Regions from separate parts of the Streptomyces sp. NBC_00984 genome, predicted to be linked through region 1. Evidence: riboswitches for the same ligand, from Rfam matches in the RefSeq annotation. Region 1 holds a riboswitch; each other region holds the start of a gene.
What was found. Region 1 has a riboswitch for cyclic di-AMP ahead of OG520_RS09815 (M23 family metallopeptidase). Riboswitches for the same ligand answer to the same signal wherever they lie in the genome.
Positions count from the first base shown of each region.

Region 1 (9,908 bases):
GGCGCCGCGTGGGTGTCCGGCAGCTGAGGCAGATCGATCACCGAGAGCCGCAGCAGCCGGCCGGTCGACGTCACCACGCCCACGTCGCCACGGGCCGTCGCCGGCACGGCCGACACGATCACATCGTGCTTGGAACGCTTGGCGTCCTCGGCGAGAACGATCGGCTCGTCGTTGGCGGTACGGGCCAGCAGACCGGTCGAGGACAGCAGCACCCGGCACGGGTCGTCCGCGACCTCCAGCGGCACCGAGGCGACCTGCGAACCGGCCGACTCCAGCAGCACCGTACGCCGGTCGGTGCCGAACTTCTTGGCGACCGCGGCCAGTTCGGTGGAGACGAGCCTGCGCAGCTCGGTGTCCGATTCGAGGATGGCGGTCAGCTCGTCGATCTCGCTGTTGAGCCGGTCCCGCTCGCTCTCCAGCTCGATCCGGTCGAACCGGGTCAGCCGACGCAGCGGGGTGTCCAGGATGTACTGGGTCTGGGTCTCGCTCAGCGAGAAGTGCTCGATGAGCCGCTCCTTCGCCTGCGCCGAATTGTCACTGGACCGGATGATCCGGATGACCTCGTCGATGTCGATCAGCGCGACGAGCAGGCCCTCGACCAGGTGCAGCCGGTCGCGGCGCTTGCCGCGGCGGAACTCGCTGCGCCGGCGCACCACGTCGAAGCGGTGGTCGAGATAGACCTCCAGGAGCTCCTTGAGCCCCAGCGTGAGCGGCTGTCCGTCGACCAGCGCCACGTTGTTGATGCCGAAGGACTCCTCCATCGGCGTCAGTTTGTAGAGCTGCTCCAGAACGGCTTCCGGCACGAAGCCGTTCTTCACCTCGATGACCAGGCGCAGGCCGTGCTCGCGGTCGGTCAGGTCCTTCACGTCCGCGATGCCCTGGAGCTTCTTCGACGAGACCAGATCCTTGATCTTGGCGATCACCTTCTCCGGGCCGACGGAGAAGGGAAGTTCGGTGACGACCAGGCCCTTGCGGCGGGCCGTCACATTCTCCACCGAGACGGTCGCACGGATCTTGAACGTGCCGCGCCCGCGGGCGTACGCGTCCTTGATGCCGCCCAGGCCCACGATCCGGCCACCGGTGGGCAGATCGGGACCCGGCACGAACCGCATCAGGGTCTCCAGGTCGGCGCCCGGATGCTTGATCAGATGGCGGGCGGCGGCGATGACCTCGCCCAGGTTGTGCGGCGGCATGTTGGTCGCCATACCGACCGCGATCCCGGACGACCCGTTGACCAGGAGGTTCGGGTACGCGGCGGGGAGAACGGTCGGCTCCGTCTCCTGGCCGTCGTAATTCGACTGGAAAGCGACGGTGTCCTCGTCGATCGACTCCGTCATCAGTGACGTCGCGTCGGCCATCCGGCATTCGGTGTACCGCATGGCGGCCGGCGGGTCGTCGTTTCCGAGCGAGCCGAAGTTGCCGTGGCCGTCGACCAGGGGGAGCCGCATCGAGAACGGCTGCGCCAGACGGACCAGCGCGTCGTAGATCGACGCGTCCCCGTGCGGGTGCAACTTACCCATGACCTCGCCGACGACGCGGGCACACTTCACGAAGCCGCGATCGGGGCGCAGGCCCATCTCGTTCATCTGGTAGACGATGCGGCGGTGCACCGGCTTCATGCCGTCACGGGCGTCGGGCAGGGCCCGTGAGTAGATCACCGAGTACGCGTACTCGAGGAAGGAGCCCTGCATTTCGTCGACGACGTCGATGTCGAGGATCTTCTCCTCGAAGTCGTCCGGCGGCGGGGTCTTCGTGCTGCGGCGGGCCATCGCTGCTGCGACTCCTTCACGGATTCTGTTCGGGCAACCTCAGGTTCTGACGCGGACCATTGTGGACCGCCGCACTGACATCGCCGACCTCGACCCGTCCCAAGAGGCGTCCCAGGCCCCGGTCGGGTCGGTTTTTCGACCCGTCGCGCGGGGGATGCGCCCCTCTTTCACGCGAACTTCCGCGGTATGGGAACTTCGCCAGGGGTCCGTGCGCTTGCTTAAAGTGGCAGGTCTCGCAGGAAATCCAGTATCGCGATCGAAGGGACGTACATGCCCATGGGTCACACGGCCACCGCTCAGGCCGGCTCCGGCGGCTTGACAGCGACCGAGCACCGCCTGGCCAACGGCCTGCGCGTGGTGCTCTCCGAGGACCATCTGACCCCGGTCGCCGCGGTCTGCCTCTGGTACGACGTCGGTTCGCGCCACGAGGTCGAGGGGCGCACCGGTCTGGCTCACCTCTTCGAGCACCTGATGTTCCAGGGATCCGGCCAGGTCAAGGGGAACGGCCACTTCGAGCTGGTGCAGGGGGCCGGCGGTTCGCTCAACGGGACCACCAGCTTCGAGCGCACCAACTACTTCGAGACCATGCCCACGCACCAGCTTGAGCTGGCCCTGTGGCTCGAGGCCGACCGCATGGGCTCGCTGCTCGCTGCGCTCGACGAAGAGTCCATGGAGAACCAGCGCGACGTCGTCAAGAACGAGCGCCGCCAGCGCTACGACAACGTCCCGTACGGCACGGCGTTCGAGAAGCTCACGGCGCTGGCCTACCCCGAGGGCCACCCGTACCACCACACCCCGATCGGCTCGATGGCCGATCTGGACGCCGCGACCCTCGATGACGCCCGCACCTTCTTCCGTACGTACTACGCGCCCAACAACGCGGTGCTCTCGGTCGTCGGCGACATCGACCCCGAGCAGACCCTGGCCTGGATCGAGAAGTACTTCGGCTCCATCCCGTCCCACGACGGCAAGCAGCCGCCGCGCGACGGCGCGCTCCCCGGGATCATCGGCGAGCAGCTGCGCGAGGAGGTGCACGAGGAGGTTCCGGCGCGGGCGCTGATGGCCGCCTACCGGCTGCCGCACGACGGCACCCGCGAGTGCGACGCGGCGGACCTCGCGTTGACCGTGCTCGGCGGCGGCGAGTCGTCGCGGCTGCACAACCGCCTGGTCCGCCGTGACCGTACGGCCGTGGCGGCCGGGTTCGGGCTGCTGCGGCTGGCCGGTGCGCCGTCGCTCGGCTGGCTGGACGTCAAGACGTCCGGCGGCGTCGAGGTGCCGCAGATCGAGGCCGCGGTCGACGAGGAGCTCGCCCGGTTCGCCGCCGAGGGCCCCACGGCCGAGGAAATGGAGCGCGCGCAGGCCCAGTTGGAGCGTGAGTGGCTGGACCGGCTCGGCACGGTCGCCGGCCGCGCCGACGAACTGTGCCGGTTCGCCGTGCTGTTCGGCGACCCGCAGCTCGCCCTGACCGCCGTGCAGCGGGTGCTCGACGTCACCGCGGAGGAGGTCCAGGCGGCCGCCAAGGCCCAGCTGCGCCCCGACAACCGCGCGGTGCTGGTCTACGAGCCGGTCGAATCGGCCGAGCCCGCGGACGCAGCGGACACCGACGAGACCGACGCCGACGCGCACGAAGGAGCGGACAAGTGACCGACGCTGCCGCGACTGGAGTTTCGATGCAGTACCACCCGCAGCCGGCCCCCGGCGTCGCCCGCCCCTGGGCCTTCCCCGCGCCGGAGCGCGGCGCCCTGCCCAACGGCCTCACGGTGCTGCGCTGCCACCGCCCCGGTCAGCAGGTCGTGGCGGTCGAGATCTTCCTCGACGCCCCGCTGGACGCCGAGCCCGAGGGCCTCGACGGTGTGGCCACGATCATGTCGCGGGCGCTGTCGGAGGGCACCGACAAGCACACCGCGGAGGAGTTCGCCGCCGAGCTGGAGCGCTGCGGCGCCACCCTCGACGCGCACGCCGACCACCCCGGCCTCCGGGTCTCCCTGGAGGTCCCGGCCTCCCGGCTGGCCAAGGCGCTCGCGCTGGTCGCCGAGGCGCTGCGGGCGCCCGCCTTCGCCGACAGCGAGATCGAGCGGCTGGTACGCAACCGGCTCGACGAGATCCCGCACGAGCAGGCCAACCCGGCCCGGCGCGCCGCCAAGCAGCTCTCCAAGGAGCTCTTCCCGGCCGCGGCGCGCATGTCGCGCCCGCGCCAGGGCACCGAGGAGACGGTGGAGCGGATCGACTCGGCGGCCGTGCGTGCCTTCTTCGACGCCCACGTCCGGCCGTCCGCGGCGACCGCCGTGGTCGTGGGCGACCTCACCGGCATCGACCTGGACGCCCTGCTCGCCGACACCCTCGGCGACTGGTCGGGAGAGGCCGCCGAGCCCCGTCCCGCCCCGCCGATCACCGCCGACGACACCGGGCGGGTGGTGATCGTCGACCGTCCGGGCGCGGTGCAGACGCAGCTGCTGATCGGCCGGATCGGCGCCGACCGGCACGACAGCGTGTGGCCGGCCCAGGTGCTCGGTACGTACTGCCTGGGTGGCACGCTCACTTCCCGTCTCGACCGTGTGCTGCGCGAGGAGAAGGGCTACACGTACGGCGTACGGGCCTTCGCCCAGGTGCTGCGGTCGTCGGCCCCGGACTCCGCCTCGGGCGCGACCGGCGCCGCGATGCTGGCCATCAGCGGCTCGGTGGACACGGAGTCCACCGAACCGGCGCTCAAGGACCTGTGGACGGTCCTGCGGACGCTGGCGGCCGAGGGCCTGACCGACGAGGAGCGCGAAACGGCCGTGCAGAACCTCGTGGGTGTCGCACCCCTGAAGTTCGAGACGGCGGCCTCCGTCGCGGGTACCCTCGCCGACCAGGTGGAGCAGCACCTCCCCGACGACTACCAGGCGCAGCTGTATGCCCGGCTCGCGGAGACCGGCACGGTCGAGGCGACCGCGGCGGTCGTCAACGCCTTCCCGGGTGACCGGCTGGTCACGATCCTCGTCGGCGACGCGGCACGGATCGAGGAGCCCGTCCGGGCTCTGGGCATCGGAGAAGTGTCGGTGGTCACCGGCTGACGATCGCCCGCCCGGCTGACGGCCGACCCGGCTGACGGCCGACCCGGCTGACGGCCGACCCGGCTGACGGCCGACCCGGCGGGCACCGGCTGCCGGATCGGCTGCCCCGCCGTGGCCGTCCTGCCTGGTCGGCCGCCCCGCCGTGGCCGCCCTGTCGGACGGCCAGTCCGGCTATCCGGTATATCGCCACATATCGAGACAGAGGGAAGACCCCGGCGAGCAAGTTCTCGCCGGAGTCTTCCCTTTTGTCCGTTCTGGTGGAGAGGTTGCCTGTCTGCCCTGTGGGATGCGCTACAAAACGTCCTGTCCGTTTGGTGAATGAAAGCGACCCCGCTTAGCGTCGGCTCGACTGTCCGTCACTCGTATGCCGCATCCGCGACGTACCGGACAGTCATCGCCGAGTCCCCGTCAGGCGCGAGCCTGGGGAGCCGGGGACCCACGTAGTCCCTGGGGTGAATCGGAAGCCTGAGCCTCGATGGGGCCGGGGCGTCCGTAGGAGACCTTCCTGCTCCGAACCCGTCAGCTAACCCGGTAGGCGAGAAGGAAGGAAAGGATCAGCCACTTCATGGCGTTCACCCGTGCCACCGGGAAGCACCGTGCCCCGAGCCGACTGACGCGCAGGAGCGCGAAGGTCGTCGGCGTCGCGGCTCTGGCCACCACCGGCGTCATCGGCGGCATGGCCGCTCCGGCCCTCGCCGCCGACTCCGAGGCCCTCTCCGCGAGCGACACCGGCCTCAACCAGGTCATCGCCATCGAGAAGACCCTCGCCGGCCGGATCGACGCCCAGGCCGACGCGCAGCAGCACCAGGCCGACGTCGCGGCGAAGGCGAAGGCGGAGGCCCAGCGGAAGGCCGAGGCCCAGCGGAAGGCCGAGGCCAAGAAGAAGGCCGAGGCGAAGGCCAAGGCCGACGCGAAGCGCGCCGCCGAGGCCCGTGCCGAGAAGGCGCGCGCCGCCCGGTCCGCCGAGCGCACCCGGCTGGGCTCCTTCCAGCTCCCGGTCGCCGGTTCGTACGTCACCACCGGTTACAAGTCCAGCGGCTCGCTCTGGTCCTCCGGCAGCCACTCGGGCATCGACTTCCACGCCGCGTCCGGCAGCTCCGTCGTCGCCGTCGGTGCCGGTACGGTCGTCGAGGCCGGCTGGGGCGGCGCGTACGGCAACAACATCGTGCTCCGGATGACGGACGGCACGTACACGCAGTACGGCCACCTCTCCTCGATCGGCGTCTCCGTCGGCCAGAGCGTCGGCGCGGGCCAGCAGATCGGGCTCTCCGGCTCGACCGGCAACTCCACCGGACCGCACCTCCACTTCGAGGCCCGGACGACGCCGTCGTACGGCTCCGACATGGACCCGGTCGCGTATCTGCGCGCCCACGGCGTCGGCGTCTGACCGGCGCCCCACCGCAGCACCTCGTCGAAGGCCCCGCATGCCGGGGCCTTCGGCATGCCCGCCGTCTGCCCGCGGACGGCGACCGCCCGTCGAACCGCCCCGTGGCCAAAAGATATTCATGAATTTCTGCCCGGCGTCGGAAATGCGGCCGCATTGCAATAGAGTCGCAGAACAGGCGTCGACCGGCCGCGTTTCGCGGGGATTGAGGCGGAGGTTCGGACATGCGCATTCCGGCGCATTCGGTATGTACGGCAATCCGTGACGAGATCGTCTCCGGTGTCTTCGAACGCGGCAGCCGTCTCACGGAGGAGTTGCTGGCACGCCGTTACGGGGTCTCTCGCGTTCCGGTACGGGAAGCGCTGCGCACCCTGGAGTCCGAGGGCTTCGTGGTCACCCGCCGGCACGCGGGTGCCTGCGTCGCCGAGCCCACCGAGCTGGAGGCGGCCGACCTGTTGGAAGTCCGGATGCTGCTGGAGCCGCTGGGCGCCGCACGTGCCGCGCAACGCCGCACCGAGGCGCACCTCAAGGTGCTGCGCGGTCTCGTGCGGCTCGGCCAGGACCGGGCCAGGCGGGGCGAGAGCGGGGATCTGCGCTCGCTGGGCGGCTGGTTCCACGAGACGCTGGCGCAGGCTTCCGGCAGCCCCGGCCTGATCGCGCTGCTCACCCAGCTGCGACACAAGATCGCCTGGATGTACGCGGTCGAGCAGCCGGCCGGGCCGGTGGATTCCTGGGCCGAGCACGGTGCCATCGTGGACGCGGTGGCGCGCGGCGACGCGGAGCGGGCCAGGGCGCTGGCCGCCCATCACGCGGAACGGGCCGCCGCCGCGCACCGGCTGCGCCGGACCGACCGGCCGGGCCGACGGCCCGCCGCTCCCCGCACCGGGCGCGTGAGGACCTCGCAACATTCCGTAAACACCGCAGGTGTCCGGCATTAACAATTACGCCGTATACAAAGAGGTGTGATTTCGCGAGGCCATTCCGTCCTGCCTGAAATTGGCGTGCCGGAATTCCGTGTGCTCCCCCGGGCGGCCCGTTCCGGGAAAACGAAAGAGCCACGGCTCCGGTTCAGGGTGCCGCGGCTCTCTCGGGGAAATTGTTTCAGACGGTCTCCGGGAGCTCCTCGAGCCCCTCGGTGACCAGCTTCGCAAGACGGTCCAGGGCGGCTTCGGAGTCGGCGGCCTCGGAGGCGAGCACGATCTCCTCGCCACCCTGCGCGCCGAGGCCGAGGACCGCGAGCATGGAGGCCGCGTTCACCGGGTTGCCGTCGGCCTTGGAGATCGTCACGGGGACGCCGGAAGCCGTGGCGGCGCGGACGAAGATGGAAGCGGGGCGGGCGTGCAGGCCCTCGGCCCAACCGACGTTGACGCGGCGCTCAGCCATGGTTCTGCCCTTCACGAATCAACAGTTGTCTAGACCAGTCTCTCACGCGGTGCGCAGTGCTCCGGCCGACCCGGGGAACGCCCACAACGCCTGGTGAACCGCCGATCGGCCCTCTCAGACTGCCCCGGCCCCGAGACCTACGCGACCGCTGGCGGAGCCGTAGTCTTTGCCCATGCAGCCCGCGCCGGAGCAGAGTCCGCATCACGCCTATCCCGACCACTGGGAAGCGGACGTGGTGCTCCGCGACGGAGGCACCGCGCGCATCCGGCCCATCACCACGGACGACGCCGAACGGCTGGTCAGCTTCTACGAGCAGGTCTCCGACGAGTCGAAGTACTACCGGTTCTTCACCCCGTACCCCCGGCTGTCCGACCGGGATGTGCACCGCTTCACCCATCACGACTACGTCGACCGGGTGGGTCTCGCCGTCACGGTCGGCGGCGAGTTCATCGCGACCGTCCGCTACGACCGGATCGACGAGCGCGGCAGGCCCGCCTCCGCACCCGCCGACGAGGCCGAGGTCGCCTTCCTCGTCCAGGACGCGCACCAGGGCCGGGGCGTCGCCTCGGCGCTCCTCGAACACATCGCGGCCGTCGCCCGCGAGCGCGGCATCCGCCGCTTCGCCGCCGAGGTGCTGCCCGCCAACAACAAGATGATCAAGGTGTTCCGGGATGCCGGATACACCCAGCAGCGCAGCTTCGAGGACGGCTCCGTCCATCTCACCCTGGACCTCGAACCGACCGCCGAGTCCCTCGCCGTCCAGCGCGGCCGTGAGCAGCGGGCGGAGGCGCGGTCCGTGCAACGTCTGCTGGCCCCCGGCTCCGTCGCCGTCATCGGTGTCGGCCGGACCCCCGGCGGTGTCGGCCGCACGGTCCTGCGCAACCTCCTCGGGGCCGGCTTCACCGGACGTACGTACGCCGTGAACCGCGCCTTCGCCGCCGACCGGGCCACGGTCGACGGCGTCCCCGCCCACCGCTCGATCGGCGAGATCGGCGAACCGGTCGACCTCGCGGTCGTCGCCGTCCCCGCCGACCGGGTTCCGGAAGCCGTCGCGGACTGCGGCGAGCACGGCGTCCAGGGTCTGGTCGTCCTCTCCGCCGGATACGCCGAATGGGGCGCCGAGGGCCGGGAACGGCAGCGTGAACTGGTCCGTCAGGCCCGCTCGTACGGAATGCGGATCATCGGCCCGAACGCCTTCGGCCTCATCAACAACGCGGAAACGGTTCGGCTGAACGCCTCGCTCGCCCCCGAGCCGCCCGCCCCCGGGCGCATCGGCCTCTTCACCCAGTCCGGAGCGATCGGCATCGCGCTGCTCTCCGGGCTCTACCGGCGCGGCGCGGGCCTGTCCACCTTCATCTCCGCGGGCAACCGCGCCGACATCTCGGGCAACGACTTCCTCCAGTACTGGTACGAGGACCCCGACACCGATGTCGCCCTGCTGTACCTCGAATCGCTCGGCAACCCCCGCAAGTTCACCCGCCTCGCGCGGCGCACCGCGGCGGTGAAGCCCGTGGTCGTGGTGAAGGGCGCCCGGCACAGCGGCTCCACTCCGCCCGGCCACGCGGTGCCGATCAGCCGGATCCCGGACGCGACGGTCTCGGCGCTCATGCGGCAGGCGGGCGTGATCCGGGTCGACACGGTGACGGAGATGGTCGACGCGGGTCTCCTCCTCGCCGATCAGCCGCTGCCGGCCGGCCCCCGGGTCGCGATCCTCGGCAACTCCGAATCGCTCGGCCTCCTCACGTACGACGCCTGCCTCGCCGAGGGGCTGCGCCCGCGCCCGCCCCTCGACCTCACCACCGCCGCCACCCCGCAGGACTTCAGGAACGCCCTGGCCGAGGCCCTCGCCGACGACGGCTGCGACTCGGTGGTCGTGACGGCGATCCCGTGGGTGGGCGAGGACGGCGAGGCGGAGGCGGGCGACGGAGAAGTGCTCGCGGCCGCGCTCCACACGGCCGCTGCCGCAGGTCCGGCCAAGCCGGTGGCCGTCGTGCACGTCGAGATCGGCGGGCTGGCGGAGGCCCTCGCCGCGGCCACCAGCACGGTCGCGCAGCCGCGCCCCTCGGCGCAGCCTTCCTCGGCCCCGGCCGCGCCCCCCGCACGCACCGGAGCCGCCAATCCGGCCGACCCCGGCCCGGCGCCCGCCTCCCCGGCATCCGCAGCCCCCCTCGCGGGCGATGGCGCCCCGGGCACCCGCATCGGCCGGATCCCCGCCTATCCCGCCGCCGAACGGGCGGTGCGGGCCCTGGCCGAGGCGGTGCGGTACGCGCAGTGGCGACGCCAGGCCGCCGTGCCCGGCAAGGTGCCCGAGTTCCTCGA
Region 1 covers NZ_CP108734.1:2,287,724-2,297,631, reverse strand. The annotation lists gene OG520_RS09830 (DNA topoisomerase (ATP-hydrolyzing) subunit A) at 1-1,769, opposite strand, end outside; gene OG520_RS09825 (M16 family metallopeptidase) at 2,040-3,413, shown strand; gene OG520_RS09820 (M16 family metallopeptidase) at 3,440-4,822, shown strand; cyclic di-AMP (ydaO/yuaA leader) riboswitch at 5,208-5,375, shown strand; gene OG520_RS09815 (M23 family metallopeptidase) at 5,388-6,209, shown strand; gene OG520_RS09810 (GntR family transcriptional regulator) at 6,431-7,144, shown strand; gene OG520_RS09805 (HPr family phosphocarrier protein) at 7,308-7,589, opposite strand; gene OG520_RS09800 (GNAT family N-acetyltransferase) at 7,762-9,908, shown strand, end outside.

Region 2 (9,908 bases), 1.0 Mb from region 1:
TCCAGGCCGTCGAGCCTGCGGTCGGCGTCGTTGCGGAAGTCGAAGATCGTGTGCAGACCGAGGCCACCGAGGAAGGAGGCGTCCTCGGCGGTGGCATGTGCGAGGTGACCACTGCGGAAGAGCCGTCCGTGCCGCACCCGCCGGCCGTCCACGGTGGGCAGCCCGCCCACATCGCGGAAGTTGCGGACGCCCGCCAGCTCGGGTTCCGTCGACGGTATCTGCGGCAACTGCTCCGTCACAGCGACTCCTGGTGTGTCTGGTGCCGACGCGAGTCGCCGGCAAGGCCACTCCCGCGACGATACGACATTGATTCCTCAGGCAATCATCTCGGCCTTTCCCTGTCGATACCTGGGCGAACTCCATTGCTTCCGCGGCGAATCCGCCCGGTGAATTCCTTGCCAGGCCGTTGCCCATGCCCCACTGATGGTCGATGATGTGCGGAACTGTTGGAATGTGGGGATGCGATGATCGAGACGGGCAACACCGGCCGGACCTGGCTGCTCACCGGGGCGAGCAGTAGCTACGCACTGCGACTGACCGAGCAGGACGAGCTGGTCCATCTGCACTGGGGGCCGAGGATCTCCCTCGCGGCGGCCGAGGCACTGGCCGCGGCGCCGGAGCTGCCCTTCAGGGCCTTCGAGTCCCACCTCGACGGCCGTGAGGAATATCCGGTGGAGGGCGGCCCCAGGTTCGTCCGCCCGGCACTCTCGGTACGCACCCCGCAGGTCCGCGGCACCGAGTGGGCCTTCGCCGCCGCCGTGGTGGACGGGGACGAACTGCGGATCGGCTTCACCGACTCCGTGCACCGGCTCGCCCTCACCCTGCACTACCGGGTGCGGGGCGACTCCGATGTCGTGGAGCGCTGGACCACCGTCGCCCATGCCGGGCCGGACGGACCGCCGCTGGAACTGCTGCGCGCCGACGCGGCCGCCTGGTCGCTGCCCGCCCGCGACGGCTGGCGGCTGAGCCAGCTGCACGGACGCTGGGCGGCGGAGTCGCGGCTGGAACGGGCGGAGCTGATCCACGGCGAGAGCGTCATCTCCAGCCGGCGCGGCCACACCGGCCATCAGCACCTGCCGTGGGTCGCGCTGGACGCCGACGGCGCGGCGACCGAGGAGAGCGGTGAGGTGTACGGCTGCGCGCTCGGCTGGTCCGGGTCGTGGCGGATCTCCGTGCAGCGGCTGCCCGACGGGCTCGTGCAGATCAACGGCGGCGCCGGCTACGACGACTCCGGGCTGCTGCGGCTCGCACCGGGGGAGTCGTACACCACGCCCGTGTTCGCCGGTCTGTGGAGCGGTCAGGGGTTCGGCGGGGCCAGCCGCGCCTGGCATGCCTGGCAGTTGGCCCATGTGATCCCGGACGCGGAGAACCTGCGGCCGGTGCTCTACAACTCCTGGGAGGCGACGGGCTTCGACGTCTCGATGGACCAGCAGCGCGCTCTCGCCGAGCGCGCCGCCGCGATGGGCGTCGAGCTGTTCGTGGTGGACGACGCGTGGTTCGGGCAGCGGACCAGTGACGCGGCCGGGCTCGGCGACTGGACGCCGAATCCGGACCGCTTCCCCGGAGGGCTGAAGCCGCTCGCCGACGAAGTGCACGGGCTCGGCATGCAGTTCGGTATCTGGGTCGAACCGGAAATGGTCAACGCCGACAGTGATCTCTATCGCGCGCACCCCGACTGGGTGCAGCACTTCCCCGGCCGGGCGCGGACGGAGTACCGCAACCAGCTGGTGCTCAATCTGGCCCGCCCCGATGTACAGGCATATCTCTGGGAGCAGCTGGACACGCTGCTCTCCGGCACGCCCGTCGACTATGTGAAATGGGATTTCAACCGCTGCTTCACCGATGCGGGCTGGCCGGGCGAGGAGTACCCGCAGAAGCTCTGGATCGAGCACGTGAACGGCCTGTACGCGCTGATCGACCGGCTCAGGGCCGCGCATCCCACGGTCGCGTTCGAGTCCTGCTCGGGCGGCGGCGGCCGGGTCGACCTGGGGATTCTGTCCCGTACGGACCAGGTGTGGACCTCCGACAACACCGATCCGCTCGACCGTCTCGCCATCCAGGAGGGCTTCGGGCACATCCACCCGGCCCGGGTGATGGCCGCCTGGGTCACCGACAGCCCGAACCACCAGCTCAACGGCAGGGTCAGCTCGCTGCGCTTCCGCTTCGTGAGTGCCATGGCCGGTGTGCTCGGGGTCGGCGGGGACCTCACCGAATGGAGCGAGGAGGAGCTGGCCGAGGCGCGGACCTGGGTGGAGCTCTACAAGGAGATCCGGCCGGTCGTGCAGCACGGCGCGCTGTACCGGCTGCGCGAGCCGCGGGGCGGACTGAGCGCGGTCCAGTACGTCCACGGGGCAGAGACCGTGGTCCTGATGTGGCTGGAGGCGCAGCGATACGGGGAGCGGCCCCCGGCCCTGCGGCTGCGCGGGCTCGATCCCGAAGCGACGTACACCTGCCTGGACACGGGGGCCGTGCACCACGGTTCGGCACTGCTGCACCAGGGGCTGCACAGCGGACTTCGGGGCGATCTCGACGCGCGGGTGCTGAGGCTCCGGCGGGGGTGACAGATGGGGCATGTCCGTAATGCGGGCTTTGTCTGAATATGGCCCGCTTGTACGGGAGATGATCGCCGCCTCGTGAGCGGGATCATATCCGTGACGGTGTGTGGTGAGGGACGAGTTGGGCATTCCGTGCGCGGCGCGGAAAGCCAAGATCCTTAATCCACGGAGTGTGACCGGAATTCCGCGCCGATTTCCCGGCGCGGATTCCGGCATGGAACCTGTGGCTTGTTCTCGTCGTCCCGACTCGCTTACGGTCACCGTCAATCCGGACGGACCGCCTAATCCTGCCGCCGCCCGGAATTCACATCCACTCATCGCGTGGCAGGAGCGGGGGAACCAGGTAAGCCGCCGACCGGAGAAATCCGGCCGGCTCGGGGTGAAGTCGCGCTCAGCGCGGCCGGGCATCTCCAGCCCGAACCCGACAGCTCACCTCGCAGGCGCCGGAGAGGAAATACGCCATGCCCATATCGGGTAAGCACCGCCGTCCGAAGTTCGGCCCCATCGCCCGTGGCGTCGCCGCGGCAGGCGCCGGTGGCGCCGTCCTCGCGCTGCCGCTGCTCGGTGCCACCGGTGCCCACGCCGCGGAGCAGGCCGCCCCGGCCGCCGCGCCGCAGTCGGCCGCCGTCACGCACGCCGAGCCGGTCGCGCAGAAGCAGGCCGCCACCACGACGTACTCCGTCGTCTCCGGCGACTACCTGTCGAAGATCGCCGCCGAGCACAAGATCAAGGGCGGCTGGGAGAAGCTGTACCAGGACAACCGCAAGGTCGTCGGCGAGAACCCCGGCCTGATCTTCCCGGGCATGAAGCTGACCCTCGGCGCCAAGGCGACCGGCGACGCCGTGGCCACCGGTGCCGGCGCCGGCTCGGCCCTCCCGTCGAAGGCGCCCTCGGCTCCCTCGAAGGCCGCGGAGAAGTCCGCCCCGGCCAAGTCCGTGACCGCCGTCCCGCAGTCCAAGGCCCCGGCCTCCGCTCCGGCCGCCCAGAGCAGCGGCTCCGGCTACGTCCACCCGGTCCCCGGCAACCACACCACCAACTACCGCGCCTCCGGCTCCAACTGGTCCAGCGGCAGCCACACCGGGATCGACTTCCCCGTCTCCACCGGCACCAGCGTGAAGGCCATCACCTCCGGCACCGTCGTCGCCGCCGGCTGGGGTGGCGCGTACGGCAACCAGGTCGTCATCAAGCACACCGACGGCCACTACTCGCAGTACGGCCACCTGTCCTCCCTCTCCGTCTCGGTGGGCCGGGCCGTGAGCGCCGGTCAGCAGGTCGGCCTCTCCGGCGCCACCGGCAACGCCACCGGCCCGCACCTGCACTTCGAGGTCCGCACGGGCCCGGCGTACGGCTCGGACATCGACCCGATCGCCTTCCTGGCCTCGCACGGCATCTACGTCTGAGCGGAACGGCCGGGCAGCTGAGCAACAAAGCATGACCTGAGCAACACGGAAGGGGCGGTGCGCGGCGGCGCACCGCCCCTTCCGCTTATTCCCCCTTTACCAAAACCTGACCGGGTGGTCTATCTCACCACCCGTCAACCCCATATTACGGTCGCGTAGGTCACATTCAGCGGTGCAGGATAAGCGTTTGTGGCAGACGATTCGAGAAAAAACCAACGTGGCGTCATCAACCGACAGGGCGTCATCGGGTCGTACGCGGCGATTGGCGACAGCTTCACCGAGGGAGTCGGCGACCCCGGCCCGGACGGGACCTTCGTCGGCTGGGCGGACCGATTCGCGGTACTCCTCGCGGACCAGCTCCCGGACCCCGATGCGGGCACCGAAGGTTCCGCGCACGGGAATTTCAGGTACGCCAATCTCGCCGTACGCGGACGCCTCCTCGACCAGATCGTCGAGGAGCAGGTACCGCGCGCCAAGGAGCTCGCACCCGACCTGGTGAGCTTCTGCGCGGGCGGCAACGACATCATCCGGCCGGGCACCGACCCCGACGACGTGGCCGAGCGCTTCGAGCGCGCGGTCGCGGAGCTGACCGAAGCGGTCGGCACGGTCATGGTCACCACCGGCTTCGACACCCGTGGCGTTCCCGTGCTGCGCCATCTGCGCGGCAAGATCGCCACGTACACCGCCCATGTACGGGCCATCGCCGACCGCTACGACTGCCCGGTCCTCGACCTGTGGTCGCTGCGGTCCGTCCAGGACAGGCGCGCCTGGGACGACGACCGGCTCCATCTGTCGGCCGAGGGACACACCAGGGTCGCGCTGCGCGCCGCCCAGGTCCTCGGCATCGATGTGCCGGCCGACCCCGACCAGGAATGGCCCCCGCAGGCACAGCGCGGCACCCTCGAAGTACGGCGCGACGACATCCACTGGGCGCGGGAGTACCTGGTTCCGTGGATCGGCCGGCGGCTGCGCGGCGAGTCCTCGGGCGACCACGTCGAGGCGAAGCGGCCGGACCTCCTGCCGCTCTAGACAGATGTCCGCGCCCCGTGCTGCCGCCGCTCGCCGGACCGGCCTGAACCTCAGACCGGTCCGGCGAGCGACGACAGCGGAGCGGCCGGTATCCGCTCCAGCACACCGCCCGCGAAGACGTCGTACAGCGGCAGCGTCTCCAGGTGCACGTAGCCGATGTGGCAGTCGCAGACCGCCAGCGGACAGGCGCGCGGACCGAGGGCCCGCCGGTAGCTCCCGTCGTAGAGATTGCCGAGCTCCGCCGGTACGAAATGGCAGCGCCGCACGGTGCCGTCACCGTCCACCGAGATGACCGACTCGCCGGTCCGGCAGGGCAGCCCGGCCGACCGGTGCGGATGCCGGCTGTACGGGAAGAGCGGGTCGACGGCCGTCCAGCGGTCCGCCTCCTCGTCCGTGTAGGTGTGGCCCTCCGCCGCGTTCACCCAGAGATAGACCTCGTCCGGCAGCGCCGCGCGCAGCTGCCGCGCCTCGTCGAGGTGGTCGTCGAGCCCGACGACACCGACACTGTGCCGGATGCCGAGCGCGGTCAGCTCCCGGCACTTGGTGAGGAACCGCTCGTACGGCGTCTGCCCCGGGTGGTACGTGCACCACAGGGCGATCTTCTCGCGGCCCGCCTCACCGGCCTCGGCCAGCCACCCCGTGCGGCTGCTGATGTTGGTCTGGATCGCGACCCGGCGGATGTGCGGCAGCCGCGCCAGCTCGACCAGGGCGCGGCGGTACCAGGAGCGGACCAGCCCCTCGCCCCACGGCGTGAACAGGATCGAGAGCCGGTCACCGGTCTGCGCCGCGGCCCACGCCGTGAACCGCTCCAGCGCGGCACGGTCGGCACGCAGCTGTTCCGGGCTGTCGCGCCGCTTGGCGAACGGGCAGTACGGGCAGTCGTAGTCGCACGACGCGAGCGGGCCGCGGTAGAGGATCGTCAGGTCCATGGGCGCGCTCACTTCAGCTCGTACGCGGCCATCGCGGCCCGTACATCGGGGGAGAAGAGTTCCGGGCCCAGGGCGTCGGAGTGGGCCAGGCCCTCGGGGGACAGCCGCAGCAGTCCGGACGCCCCGGCCGACGCGTCGAGCCAGCCGCGCGCTTCGAACCGGGCCAGCTCCAGGCGGAAGTCGTCGCCCGGCGAGGTACCGAACCGCTCCCGGTAGTCGGTCAGTCGCAGCCCCTCGGCCTGGAGGACCGACTGGAGGAGGTGGCGCCGGCGGGCCTCGTCGCCGTCGACGTACCGTCCGACCTCCGCGCGGGAGAAGTCCTCGGCGGCGGCGTAGCCGTCGATGATCGCCCGCACCTCCCGCATCTCCACCGCGTAGTCGAAGGAATAGTGCAGCTCCGTGGTGTACGAGCGGGCGCCGCACCCCAGGCCGATCATGCCGTCGGTCTGGCAGGCGTAGTCGTCGGGGCCGTCCGTCCGCGGGGCGTCGGCGCGGCGGAACATCCGCATCGAGACCTGCTCGTAGCCGTAGGCCAGGAGATGGTCCCGGCCCGCGCGGTACAGCCGCAGCCGCTGCTCGTCCCAGGCCGCGTCCGCCGACGCCCCGCCGTCCGCGTCGAGCCGTCCCAGACCGGTCAGCGGGCGCACGTACAACGGATAGAGATACAGCTCCTCCGGCTGCCAGCCGAGCGCCGCGTCCAGCGAAGCGCGCCAGCTGTCCTCGGTCTGCCCGTCGATGCCGTAGATCAGGTCGATGTTGAGGACCGGGATGCGGGCATCGCGTATCCGGTCCAGCGCCGCCTCCACATCGGCCCGCCGCTGCGGGCGCACGGCGGCACGCGCCTCCGATTCGACGAAGCTCTGCACCCCGATGCTGATCCTGGTCGTCCCGCGGTCGGCGAGGACGGCCAGCCGGTCGGCGGTCGCGGTCGACGGCGACGTCTCGACCGACAGCGGAACGGACCGCAGATCGGCGCCCATCCGCTTCTCCGCGATGTCGCAGAGCCGCTCCAGCTCCGCCGCGGTCAGGAACGTGGGTGTACCCCCGCCGAACGCGGCCGCGGCGAAATGCACCGGACCGTCGTCGCCCAGCGCCTCCCGGACCGCGGTGGCCTGCCGGTCCAGCGCGTCGAGATACCGGGTCGCCAGCTCGTCCGGAGCGCCGATCCGGGTGAAGAGATTGCAGAAGCCGCAGCGGACCTCGCAGAACGGTATGTGGAGATAGAGCGAGAGCGCGTCCTTGCGCTCGGCCGCCCACAGCTCGCGCAGCCCCGGCCGGTCGGCGAGCGGCCGGTAGGCGGTCTTGTGCGGGTAGGCGTAGACATAGCTCTGGTACGGCCGGGTGGCCGGCGCGACGGTCGTGGTGCGGCTCATGGTGCGGTGGCCCCCGGTTCCAGGAAGAAGTGCGCGTACGGAACGGTCCAGACGGACTCGTGACCGAGCCGGTGACCGGTGTAGCCGTCGTCCCCGTACGCCGTGCCGTGGTCCGAGCAGACGATGGCGAAACAGCGACGGCGGCTGCTCGCGGCGGCGAAGAGCCTGCCGATATGGGCGTCGACGTACTCCAAGGCCGCGGCATGGGTGGCGCGGGAGTCGCCCGCCTCACGGGTGGCTCCCGGCAGGTGGAACCAGTTGGGCTGGTGCAGGGCGGACACATTGACGAAGAGGAACAGCCGCTGCTCCGCGGGGAGTCCGGCGACGACCTCCTCGGCACGGGCCACCTGCGCCTCGAAGGAGGTGGGCGACGCCACGCCGAACTCCGGCTCCCAGTGGCTCTCCTGGAACATGCCGGGCAGCACGGAACCGAGCGGCGCCTGCTTGTTGAAGAAGCCGACACCGCCGATGCACACCGTGCGGTAGCCCACGCCGGCGAGGCCGGAGAGCAGATCCGGTGTGTCGAAGACAAAGGTGCCGGAGGCGGTGGACTCGCTGCCGGCGAAACGTGCCGCGAACAGCCGGGGGTGCGGCCCCGGGCCCGCCGGTGTCGGCAGGAATCCCGCGAAGATCGCCTGGTGGGAGGCGTAGGTGAAGCTTCCCGGCGCATGCCGCTTCTCCCAGACACCGCCTGGCAGATGGCGCGCCAGATGCGGAATGCGGCCCGCGGCGGCGAGCTCCACCGCCACGTCGTGGCGCAGCGTGTCGAGGGTGACGAGCAGCAGATCGTGGCTGCCCACGATCTCGCTCATGTCCGGGTTCCGGGCGTCCTCGGGGGTGCGCGCGGTGTCAGGCGGTGGCGGTTGCACGGTGGTTCCTTGCTCTGTTCATTACGGCGGCGACCTGCGCCGCATAGGTGTCCAGGTCCTCGGCGCCGCTGCCCGGAAGGCCGGTCAGCCGCGGCAGGAGATCGCCGAAGGCGTTGACCTCGCCGACGGCGAAGCGCCGCCAGCCGGTCGAGGGCAGCAGATCGACGCCCACGCACAGGGTGCCCGGGAAGCACGCCGCGGCCCGTTCGCACACGGCCAGGGCCTCGCTCCAGCTGCCGCCCGCCGCCTCGACGGCGTCGCGGACCTCGTCGAGATCTCCGCGCTCGCCGCCGAGGTGGAGGTTGGTCATGGGGGAGTGGCTGGTACGCACGACGGCGTGGGTGGCCCGGCCCGCCACCACCACGACCCGCAGATCCGTCGCCCGGCCGCGCCGGGTGGCCTTGGGCAGCCAGCGCTCGATGTGCAGCCCGTCCGGTGCGAGCGCGTCGACGATCGCCGCGGTATCCCGCTCCGTCGTGACGCGGCGCACCCGCAGGGAGTTGAAGAGCCGGCCGGACGCGTCGCGCTCCACCGACGTGGTGGCCCTCACCCGGCCGGGCCCGGCCGTCTCCACGGCCAGGACCCCCGAGGCGGACGAGCCGTGCGCGAGCTTCACGAAGACCCTGGGCATCCCGTGGTCCGCCATCCGCTCGCGTACGTCCGCCCAGCCCCGCACCACGGGCGCCGCGGCTCCCGAGGTCGGCGACGCCGGGACCGGCACTCCGGTGCCGTCCAGCACGGCATGGCAGAGCCGCTTGTCGAACAGCACCGCGACATCGCCGGGATCGTCGAGCAGCACGGCACCGGCAGCGGCCGCCGCGCGCGCCACCTCCCGCACGGCCGCGGTGAAACGGGCGTACCAGAGGGCGGTCCCTTCGACCCGGGTCGGATCCCCGGCCGCGCGGAGCAGCCGCTCCACCGCCGCGTCCTCACCGGGGGAGTCCATCCGGACGGTCTCGCCGGGCAGGAATCCGGCTTCGCCGCGCAGGACGTCGAGCCAGGACACGACACGCGCCGCCGGCAGCCCGGCTCCGCGCACGGCGTCCTGGAAGAGCGTGACCCGGCGGTTGCCGGGCACACCCACGACAGCGAAGCGCGGCGCCGGGCCGGGCGTACTACTCGCCGACGGCGACATAGCGGTCGATGTCCTCTTCCGGATCCCAGTACTCGACCTCGTCGATCTCGACGTTCACCCGGTCCGGACCGAGGAGGTCCCTCAGGCGGTCCACCAACGGGTCGCTCATGTAGTGGTGGTGCAGGTCCAGCGAGGTCAGGTGGGTGAGCGGCTGGCCCGAGAGCAGCGCTTCGGCCCCTTCGTCACCCAGGGTCCCCATCGACAGGGAGAGCGTCTCCAGCTGGGCGACGACCGGGGCGGAGGCCACGGCGGCGGCGATCTCGTCCTGGACCTCGCTGTTCCGCAGCCCCAGATGGCGCAAGGCGGGGAACGTCGCACCGGACAGCAGCGGAGCGAGGTCCTCGACCCCGGTGTCACCGCCGTACTCGGTGACGCCCAGCCAGAGGTCGAGGCGCTCCAGCGCGGGCAGTTCGGAGGCGCCGATCGCCCGCACGAGCCCGGACGGAAGCCCGCCGGACTCGAACCGCAGCGACTTGAGCGACTTGTGCCGCACCGGCCGCAGACCGAGCGAAGACCCGTCGGAGCGCTGCTCGCCGCAGCCGCGGACCGTCAGCTCCTCCAACTGCCCGAACGCCTCGACCACCGGCGTCACGTCGCACATCTCCAGCCACGACACCT
Region 2 covers NZ_CP108734.1:1,286,589-1,296,496, reverse strand. The annotation lists gene OG520_RS05480 (tyrosine-protein phosphatase) at 1-239, opposite strand, end outside; gene OG520_RS05475 (alpha-galactosidase) at 465-2,561, shown strand; cyclic di-AMP (ydaO/yuaA leader) riboswitch at 2,857-3,013, shown strand; gene OG520_RS05470 (peptidoglycan DD-metalloendopeptidase family protein) at 3,017-3,955, shown strand; gene OG520_RS05465 (SGNH/GDSL hydrolase family protein) at 4,145-4,984, shown strand; gene OG520_RS05460 (STM4011 family radical SAM protein) at 5,035-5,913, opposite strand; gene OG520_RS05455 (STM4012 family radical SAM protein) at 5,922-7,286, opposite strand; gene OG520_RS05450 (STM4013/SEN3800 family hydrolase) at 7,283-8,098, opposite strand; gene OG520_RS05445 (STM4014 family protein) at 8,136-9,290, opposite strand; gene OG520_RS05440 (STM4015 family protein) at 9,271-9,908, opposite strand, start outside.
Region 2: another riboswitch for cyclic di-AMP. It lies ahead of OG520_RS05470 (peptidoglycan DD-metalloendopeptidase family protein); the one in region 1 lies ahead of OG520_RS09815 (M23 family metallopeptidase).

Region 3 (9,908 bases), 1.5 Mb from region 1:
GAGTGGGGCCGGTCGCTGGGGCGAGCGCCTGGGGAGCGCTGAGCGTTTCGGTCATCGTGCGGTTCCGATCAACAGGTGCGGTGTCTGAGCACGGGAGCGGTATCGCCTCCAGACGAGGACGTGGTGAGTGGTTTCGTCGCTCCCAGCGCGACATGCAATCCTGACGTGTTCCGCAGGTCAAGAGGTATTCACCTTCGGAATTCGTTGTTCCGAGGGGCCGATGCGACGATTTGGCGTTAACAACGCGTCATAGTCCGGGGATCGGCGGGTGCGGGAACCGCAGCCCGGCCCGATGGAAAGTTTCCCCCATATCCAGCATCCGGAAGGGCGGGGCGGTGTCCCGCACGAGCGGGCGCGATCGGGGCGTGGAGCCCGCGGGTCGCGCATCCGCGGTCTTGGTGCCAGCCTGGAGTCATGGCTTGGGCGTCGTGGACGACTTGCGGTGTGTTCTCCGGGCACGGTGGCGTGCTCACGGAGGAGGTCGGTGTCCTGTCCGGGGACCTGACCGTTCACACGACTTGGGCGGATGACCTGGCCCAGGTGACCGTGCAGTACACGGGTGCGATCGACTGGTTCACCATGTCGGGCAGTCCTGTGCCGTGTTGTTCGGAGGAGGACAGCCGTCGCCTGCACGATGCGGTGGTGCAGGCGGTCCGGAAGGGTGAGGCGGCCACCGTTCCCGTGCCGCCCCGCCCCGCCCGGGAGCAAGCGGCGGAGCCCGCCCAGGAGTGACGCCGGCGCGTCGACGATCACGCCTCGCGGAGCGCGGCGGCGACCACCCCCGCGATCTCGTCCCTCGGCACTCCCCCGCCGCCCACCAGCCGGTCGAACAGCAGCCCGTCCACGCAGGCCAGCAGCGTGAGCGTCCGGCCCTCGGCGTCGGCCACGCCCTGCGCCTCCAGGAACGCCCGCACGGCCTCGCGTGCCGCGTTCTCGCGCGGCACAAGGATCTCCCGCAGCTCCGGGTGACGCACACTCTCGACCGCGCACGCGTAGCGGGCGAGCGACCTCTGCCGACCCCGACCGGCCAGCCGCCGCCCGACGAAGCCGGCGAGCCCGTCCGTCAGTTCGTCGGCGTCGCGCGGCATCCCCGCCTGCTCGCCGGCCGCCTGCAACTCCGCCTGGTCGAGGGCGACGAGCCGCCGGACGAGCCCGGTGAGCAGCGCCTGCCGGGTACGGAAGTACGCCGAGGTGGTGCCCGGCGGCAGGTCCGCCGCCCGGTCCACGGCCCGGTGGGTCAGGCCGCGCATCCCTGCCTCGGCCAGCACGTCGATGGCGGCATCGGCGAGGAGGGTTCGTCGATCTGTGGTCATCCCCCTTTCTACACCTGTAGAGACTGCGTAGTACTCTCCTTCTACAGGCGTAGAAGGCCTGGGCGGCGCAGGAGAGGGGACCCGGCATGGGCAACAGCGCGGTGGTTGTCGGCGGAGGCATCGGCGGACTGGCCGCCGCGATCGGGCTGCGACTCATCGGCTGGGAGGCGACGGTCGTCGAGCGCGCCCGCACCCTCGACGACGCGGGCGCGGGCATCTCCCTGCATGCGAACGGCCTGCGCGCACTGGACGCCCTCGGCGTCGGCGGGCCGGTGCGTGCGGCAGCACGGCCGCAGTACACCGGCGGCACCCGCACCCCGGGCGGACGTCTGCTGGCACGCATGGACGGAGCCGCACTGGAGCGCGAGCTGGGGACCCCGATCGTGGGCATCCCCCGGGCCACGCTGCACCGGCTGCTGCGCGAGGCACTGCCTCCCGAGTCCCTGCTCGTCGGAGCCGAGGTGACGTCCGTCGACCGCTCCGACGCCTCGCGGGTGCGCCTCACCGCCGGTGACACCCTCCTCGACGCGGATCTGGCCGTGGCCGCCGACGGCATCGGCAGCGGATTGCGCTCCCGGCTCTTCCCGGGGCACCCCGGTCCGGCCTACAGCGGCTCGACCGTGCTGCGCGCCATCACCGAGTCCCCGGTCGGCCTGAGTACCGACTTCGAGCTCACCTGGGGGCCGGGGGCCGAGTTCGGCCACATCGCCTTCACGGACGGCCGGGCCGAGTGGCACGCGGTGCTCAACGCCCCTGCCGGTGTGCGCCATCCGGATCCCCTTGCCGAGGTCCGCCGCAGGTTCGGCGGCTGGCACGACCCCATTCCCGCGCTGCTGGCGGCAACCCGGCCCGACGCCGTCCTGCACCATGACGTCGACGAACTGGTCGTCCCGCTCCCTTCCTACGCGGTGGGCCGGGTCGCCCTGCTCGGCGATGCGGCCCATGCCATGACACCGCACCTCGGCCAGGGGGCGTGCCAGGCCCTGGAGGACGCGGCGACACTGGCCGCCGCACTCCGCACCGAGCCCACTGTCGAGTCGGCGCTCGGCCGCTACGACGCCGAACGCCGGCCCCGCAGCCAGTCGGTCGCCCGAGCCGCCCGCCGGGCCGGTCGGATGGGTCAGCGGCTGTCCCGGCCGGCGGCCGTCGCGCTGCGCAACACGGCGCTGCGCCTCGCACCGTCCCGCGTCACCGTCCGCACGATCCTGCGCCATGCCGACTGGACGCCCCCGCGGCTGGGGTGACCGCGGGGGCGACGGCCCGGAGACCGCCCGTTCCGTATGTCAGTAGGCCCCGGAGACGTTGTCGATGGAGCCGTACTTGGCGGCCGCGTAGTTGCACGCTGCCGTGATGTTGGCGACGGGGTCGTAGCTGTCCATCGCCGTGCCGGGCACGTGGTAGGCCCGGAACGTCGGATCGATGATCTGGAGGAGGCCCTTGGACGGCGTTCCGGCGGCGGCGTTCGAGTCCCATTTGTTGATGGCGAGGGGATTGCCGGAGGACTCGCGCATGACGTTGCGGTGGATGCCGTTGTAGCTGCCGGGGATGCCGTGCTGGGCCATGACGGCCAGCGACTCCTTGATCCAGCCGTCCAGATCGTCGGTGTACGCCGCGGTCGGCGCGGCGGCACGGACGGTCTGCGCCGGCGCCGCCGAGGCGGCGTGGGCACCGATCAGCGGAAGCACGAGTACGGCGGCACCCGTGCCCAGGGCGATGAAGCCCCTGGTCAGCGAGGTGGGCCTGCGACGACGGTACGTACCCGTTGAGGTCATGATGGATTCCTCTCCGTCGCCTGCGAGGTGAGCTGTCGGGTTCGGGCTGGAGATGCCTGGCCGCACACGAATGCGACTTCACCCCGAGCCGTTCCGGATACCGGATCGGCGGCTTACCTGGGTTCCCCGCTCCTGCCGTACACGAGTGGATGGGAATGCCGGGCGGCGGCAGGATTCGGCGTTCCGTCCGGATTGACGGTGACCGTAGGCGAGAAGGACCGAAAGGGACAAGCCCCTGATTTCCGAACGCAATTCACTTACAAGATCGAGTCATCGGAATCGGGGTAATCCACCTCACATGGAACGGTTCGCTTTCCTTGCGCGGAAAGGGAACCGAATTGCACGGTGCGACATTCGAGGGCTCGAACGTGACTCGCGCCACGAAATCCCAAAAGGGGCATATCGCCCTATGCCCGAAAGCAACAATTGCATCAAATGCCCCCTAATCGCCCAAAAGGGCAACTGCCCTGGATCGCACACACAGCGCTTACGCGTCGTCGTTCGAGGCCCACGCCCAGGCCCCACCCGAAACCGCGAGGCATTGCCATGGCATTGCCATCGCTCCTCCCCGTGGTTAAGGTTTTGATGTCCTGTTGTCTCCGATAGAGGTGGACGTTGCGCATCTGAGGTTCGCGAACATCGCGCCGTACGGCACAGCCCGTACGCCCGTCACGCTGTAGCAGCGCTCCGCGCTGCCCGTGACCCCGCGTGGATGCGACCTCGGTGCATGAACCGTCCCTCTGTCTTCCGGACGCCGCACCTTTCTCTGCTGCTCGGTCGCCGCGTGGTGCTCGCATACGAAGCCCCCATCACTGCGCTTGCGAATGCGAGGAACACCATGGCGACACCCACCACCCCCCACGCCTCCCTCACCTGCTCGGCCCTGTCCTTCCGGTGGCCGGACGGCACGACCGTCTTCGACGGCCTCTCGCTCAGCATCGGCCGGGGCCGCATCGGTCTCGTCGGCACCAACGGCGCGGGCAAGTCCACACTGCTGCGGCTGCTCGCCGGTCGGCTGCGCCCGTCCCAGGGCTCGGTGACCGTGGGCGGCAGCCTCGCCCACCTTCCGCAGAACATCACCCTCGACACGACACTGCGGGTGGACCGGGCCCTGGGCATCGCCGAACGGCGCGACGCGCTGCGTGCCATCGAGGCCGGCGACGTCGACGAGAAGCACTTCGAGAGGATCGGCGACGACTGGGACGTGGAGGAACGGGCCCTGGCGACACTGGGCTCACTCGGACTCGGCGGCGTGGAACTGGACCGCACCGTCGGCCAGTTGTCCGGCGGGGAGACTGTCCTGCTGCGCCTGGCAGCGCTGCTGCTGGAGCGTCCCGATGTCCTCCTCCTGGACGAGCCCACCAACAACCTCGACATGTTCGCGCGCCGGAGGCTCTACGAGGCCGTCGACTCCTGGCGCTCGGGCGTACTGGTCGTGGTCAGCCATGACCGCGAACTGCTGGAGCGCATGGACCGCATCGCCGAACTGCGCGCCGGGTCCGTGAACTGGTACGGCGGTGGCTGGTCCGCGTACCAGGAGGCCGTGGCCACCGAACAGGAGGCCGCCGGACGGATGTTGCGGGCCGCGGAAGCCGATGTGCGCCGCCAGAAACGCGAGTTGGAGGAGACCCAGGTGAAGCTGGCCCGACGCCAGAGGAACGGCAGGAAGATCGAGGCCGAGGGGAGCCTCCCGAAGATCCTGGCCGGCCGCCGCAAGCGGTCCGCGCAGGAGTCGGCGGGCAAACTTCGCGGCGTCCACGAGGAGCGGCTCGGCGAGGCGCGCGAGCGCCGGGAGGAGGCCGCGGACGCGATCCGCGACGATGCCGAGATCCGCGTGAGTCTTCCCCACACGGCGGTGCCCGCCGGACGCAGCGTGTTGAACCTGCACGAGTTGCGCCCCCGGTTCGGCAGGCTGCGCGAGGGCAGTCTCCGGGTGCAGGGACCCGAGCGGATCGCGCTCGTCGGTCGCAACGGCGCCGGGAAGACGACACTGCTGCGCACGATCACCGGTGAGCTGGCCCCCTTGTCCGGCGAGGCCAGGACCTTCGTGCCGACGCGGTTCCTTCCGCAGCGGCTCGATGTGCTGGACGAGGAGCTGAGCGTCGCGGCGAACGTGGCCCGCATGGCGCCCGGGGTCACCGACAACCACATCCGTGCCCAGCTCGCGCGCTTCCTGTTCCGGGGGAAGCGCGCGGAGCAGCCGGCGGGCACGCTGTCGGGCGGAGAACGCTTCCGTGCCGCCCTCGCGGCGACGATGCTCGCCGCACCGGCCCCGCAACTGCTGATGATGGACGAACCGACCAACAACCTCGACATCGCCAGCGCGCGGCAGCTGACCGGTGCGCTGGAGTCCTACGAGGGCGCACTGCTGATCGCCAGTCACGATCTGCCGTTCCTCGAATCGGTCGGCATCACCCGGTGGCTGCTGGTCGCGGAGGAGCTCCGGGAGACCACCGCACAGGAGGTGGGTGATCTGCTGGCGGCGCCGGAGCACGCGAGCCCGGCCTGATCGGGACGAGAGGCCCGAGGGTGCGGGCCTTCGCATGACGGCATCCGGACCGTCATGCGAGGGAGGCCCGCACCCCTGCCGGGATCAGAGCCGGTCGATGATCTTGTTCATCTGCTCGATCTCGGCGGTCTGAGCCGTGACGACAGCGCCGGCGAGCTTCTTCGCGTCGACGTTGTCGCCGTTCTTCTGCTCGTCCTCGGCCATGGTGACCGCGCCTTGGTGGTGGCCGATCATGAGCTGGGCGAACTTCTTGTCGAAGTCCCTGCCCTTGGCGGCCGCCAGGTCGCCCATGTCCTTGCCGGACATCATTCCGGGCATTCCCGAGCCGTCCGAGCCGTGGTCCATCCCGGGCATGTCACCCATCGAGGACGAGGACGCGGGCAGCGGCCTGCCCCACGAAGTCAGCCAGCCCTTCATCGTGTTGATCTCGGGGTCCTGGGCCTTCTCGATCGCGGTGGCCAGCTTCTTGATCTCGGGGTCGGAGGCGCGGCCGTCGGCCAGCTTCGCCATCTCGATGGCCTGCTGGTGGTGCGGGATCATCTGCTGCGCGAACGTCACGTCCGCGTCGTTGAACGCACCGCCGGGGGTGGCCGGTGCGGAGGCGTTGCGCGAGCCGTGGTTCATGCCGGGCATGGACGAACCGTCGGACTTCGAGCCGTCGGAGGAACCGCAGGCCGCCAGCGTCAGAGCGAGGGCGGCGACGGTACCGGCGGCCGCGAGCGTGCGGCGGCGGACAGCAGAGGACAGGGAAGCGGACATCACGGATTCTTTCCAGGTGGATGCGCCACGTCCGTGGCGCGCGAAAGGGGCAGGGTCGTCCGGCCGGTCCGGCCCCGGGGGGGGCCGTGGACCGGCGGATTCCTGTCACGTCCGCGCGATGCACACCTGGAGCAGCAGATCTCTGCCGGCGAACGGCGGTCCCCGCCGCGCCGGTCCGCGTACGGCCGTACGGCGCCCGGCGAGCGCCCGAACGGCCAGGAGCACCAGACCCAGCGCCATCAGCAGCGGCAGCACCCGGTCACGGGCATGGGTGAATACGCACGACTCGCCGTCCGTCGCCGGCCTGGCGGCGGCAACGCGAGCGGGGTCGTGCTCGCCCCGCACCGCGGGGTGACCGGCAGTCGTGGTCATGGACACGGGCGCGGTCACGGCCGTCGCGTCGTGACAGCCCTCCGCGGCGCTCGCCGGTGCGCCGTGCATGAGGAACAGTCCGCACAGGACGGCACACAGCACGAGCAGCCGGGACCCTCCCGGTGTGCGCGTCCGTCCGCGATCCACGGCTGCCTCGAATGCTCGGTCGTACGGGTCCTGCGGTCCGGGCCCGACGATACCCCCACCGGGTTTCCCGTTCCGTGGCTCCCCGCCCTCCGCACCGGTGGCGGCCGTCCGGCGGACACGATGTCACCGCGGCGGGTCCTCTCCCACGAGACCGTCCACCGACTCCCGGATGAGGTCGGCGTGGCCGATGTGACGGGCGTACTCCTCGATCATGTCGATCAGGACGCGCCGCAGACTCGGGGACTCGCCGCTGGACGTGGTGTACCGGCCGATGTGCCCCGGGCCGCCGTCCGCCAGCGCCTCGGCGACCATGGCGCGGGAGCGCTCCACGGCTCCCCGCCAGAGCGCCGTCAGTTGCTCGGGGGTGTCCTCGGCGGCCGTCCGCCACTCCCAGTCGGGATCGGCGTCCCAGTCCACCGCGTCCCACGGAGCCCCCGGTTTCCGCGCGAGCAGCAACCGGGCGAAATGCGTGTCCTCGACACAGGCCAGGTGCTTGAGCAGCCCGCCCAGGGAGACCGTCGACGTGCCGAGCGTCGCTCGCAGACCGGCTGCGTCCAATCCCCCGCACTTCCACGCCAGGGTCGCGCGCTGGCGCTCCAGCGAACCGAGGAGGGTGGCGGTTTCGTCGCCCGCGAGCGGAGGTTCCGGAAAGACCGACTCGTTGTTCTCACTCATGGCGAGGAGAGTACGGTCCATTGCGGACGTTCCACTTCCGGAATGGGGACTGATCTGCCGATGGTGCACGACGCGAGCCCGACCGCACGGGCGCTCCTGGCTCTTGAGCTGATCCAGGACGGCCCGGGGATCACGGCCGACCGGCTGGCGGACCGGCTCGGCGTCTCCGGACGGGCGGCCCGCCGGTACGTCGGCATCCTGCGGGAGGCCGGTGTCCCGGTCGAGTCCGTGCGGGGCCCTTACGGGGGCTACCGCGTCGGCCGGGGTCTTCGGGTTCCGCCCCTGATGTTCACCACCCCCGAGGCCCTCGGGCTCGTGATGGCCGTGCTGGAGCGGCATCGGGACGCGGCCGGCACGGCCGAGAACCCGGTGGAGAGCGCGCTCGGCAAGATCATCCGCGTGCTGCCGGAGCCGGTCGCCGAGCCGGCCCAGGCCGTCCGGAGAGTGAGCGCACCGGTTCCGGACTCCGGCGCCGCGAGCCCCGGCCCCGAGACCACGGCCCTGCTCGTCCAGTCCTGTGCCGCGGGCCGCCGGCTGCGGCTCGGATACCGGTCGGGTCCGGGGGCGGAACGGACGATGGAGGTCGATCCGTGGGCCGTCGTCGTACGTCGTTCCCGCTGGTATCTGCTGTGCTGGTCGCACACGAAGAACGCCAGACGCGTCCTCCGGGTGGACCGGGTCGCCACCGTAGACGTGCTCGGGGAGACGTTCGCGCCTCCGGCCGGTCTCGACCCGGTACGGACGCTGGAGGAGCACCTCTCCGAAGGCTGGAAGTACGAGGTGGAGGTCGTCATCGACGCCCCCGTGGCCGACGTCGCTCAATGGCTGCCGCGCAGCCTGGGGCGCTTGGAGGAAGCGGACCCGGACCGCACCCGCCTCGTCGCCACCACGGACGAACCGGACTGGTACGCCGAACAGCTCATGGCGGTCAGGGCGGCGTTCCGTATCGTCGGGCCGCCCGAACTGCGGGAAGCCGCCCGCGTTCTCGGCGAGCGGTTCCTGCTGGCCGGCGCCCTGCCGCCCGAAGAGGACCACGAGGGCTGAGCCGGTCGCCCGCCGGCGGGTTCAGCGGTGGCCGACGGCGCGCGTCCAGGCGGCTTCGCGCACCAGGCGCAGGCCGTTGAGGCCGACGACGGCGGTGGAGCCCTCGTGCCCGGCGACACCCGGCGGGAGCGGCAGCGTGCCGACCAGGTCCCGGACGACGAGGCCGGTGATGAAGACGGCCGCGATCACCAGGTTCTGCACGACGAGTCGGCGGCACCGGCGCGAGAGCGCCACGGCGGTGGGGATGGTGGCGAGTTACGACAACCACGTGGCCGAACTCCTCGACCAGGCCCTCTTCCACGTCGACCACCTGAGGCTCGGCCTCCACGACGCCCCGGCGGAGGAAGTCGCGGGGGCCGATGACACAGTGGCCGCCCTGCGCTGAACCCCGGGACCACCCGTCAGACGGCGCCGCCCTCCCGGGCGGACACGGCCGTCAGGAATTCCCCGAGGATCTCGCCGAAGGCATCCGGCCGTTCCATGGGGGGATAGTGCGCGGTCCCCTCGACGATCGCCTCGCGCCCGTCGGCGACCGTCCGTGCGAGGCGCTGGACCATGGCGAGGTGATCGTCCGAATCGATGCCGCCCGCGACGGCCAGCACCGGGACGTCGATCTTCGCCGCCCGTGCCCAGGTGTCGGAGACGGGCACGAGCCGGTCGGGTTCGTCCGCGGTGTGCTTGGCCAGCGTCCGCTCGGTCATCGCGCGCAGGCGTCGCACCACAGCGCCGTCGACGTCGTCGAGCGTGCGGTGCGGCCCCGCCGCGAAGAGCATGAAGGCGTCGATCCATCCCCCGATGTCACCGGCGGCCAGGGAGCGGGCCTGCTCGGCCAGGACCTGACGGGACCAGGGGTCGTGGAACTCGGGCTCACTCGTCCCCGCCCCGCTGACGACCAGCGCACGTACCAGATCAGGGTGTTCGAGCGCGGTGTCGAGCGCGGTGGCCCCGCCCATCGACACTCCGACCAGGACCGCGGGGCCGGCGTCGAGATGGCGCAGCAGGGCGGCCAGGTCGTCCGTGTGCCGGAAGGGCCTGCTCGCGTTGGACGATCCGCCGTGCCCGCGGGCGTCCGGCACGATCACCCGGTGATCCCGCGCGAGCTCCGGCACCTGGTCGTCCCACATCCCGTGGTCCAGGAATCCGCCGTGCAGCAGCACCAGCAGCGGGCCCTCCCCGGTGTCGCGGTACATGAGGCGGCCGTCGTCGGTCTCGAAGAATTTCAGCTCGGAGGCAGCATTCATGACAACCAAGGTGCCATCTACTCCCCGCATTGACAACCAAGGTGTCATCATGGCCGCATGACCGACAACGATCCGC
Region 3 covers NZ_CP108734.1:782,913-792,820, forward strand. The annotation lists gene OG520_RS03235 (APC family permease) at 1-55, opposite strand, end outside; gene OG520_RS03240 (hypothetical protein) at 415-732, shown strand; gene OG520_RS03245 (TetR/AcrR family transcriptional regulator) at 750-1,313, opposite strand; gene OG520_RS03250 (FAD-dependent monooxygenase) at 1,400-2,557, shown strand; gene OG520_RS03255 (transglycosylase SLT domain-containing protein) at 2,597-3,085, opposite strand; cyclic di-AMP (ydaO/yuaA leader) riboswitch at 3,090-3,276, opposite strand; gene OG520_RS03260 (ABC-F family ATP-binding cassette domain-containing protein) at 3,924-5,594, shown strand; gene OG520_RS03265 (DUF305 domain-containing protein) at 5,679-6,353, opposite strand; gene OG520_RS03270 (hypothetical protein) at 6,459-6,794, opposite strand; gene OG520_RS03275 (DinB family protein) at 6,996-7,547, opposite strand; gene OG520_RS03280 (helix-turn-helix transcriptional regulator) at 7,608-8,591, shown strand; partial or broken gene OG520_RS03285 (heavy metal translocating P-type ATPase) at 8,613-8,846, opposite strand; partial or broken gene OG520_RS03290 (transcriptional regulator) at 8,842-8,976, shown strand; gene OG520_RS03295 (alpha/beta fold hydrolase) at 8,993-9,832, opposite strand; gene OG520_RS03300 (MarR family winged helix-turn-helix transcriptional regulator) at 9,890-9,908, shown strand, end outside.
Region 3: another riboswitch for cyclic di-AMP. It lies ahead of OG520_RS03255 (transglycosylase SLT domain-containing protein); the one in region 1 lies ahead of OG520_RS09815 (M23 family metallopeptidase).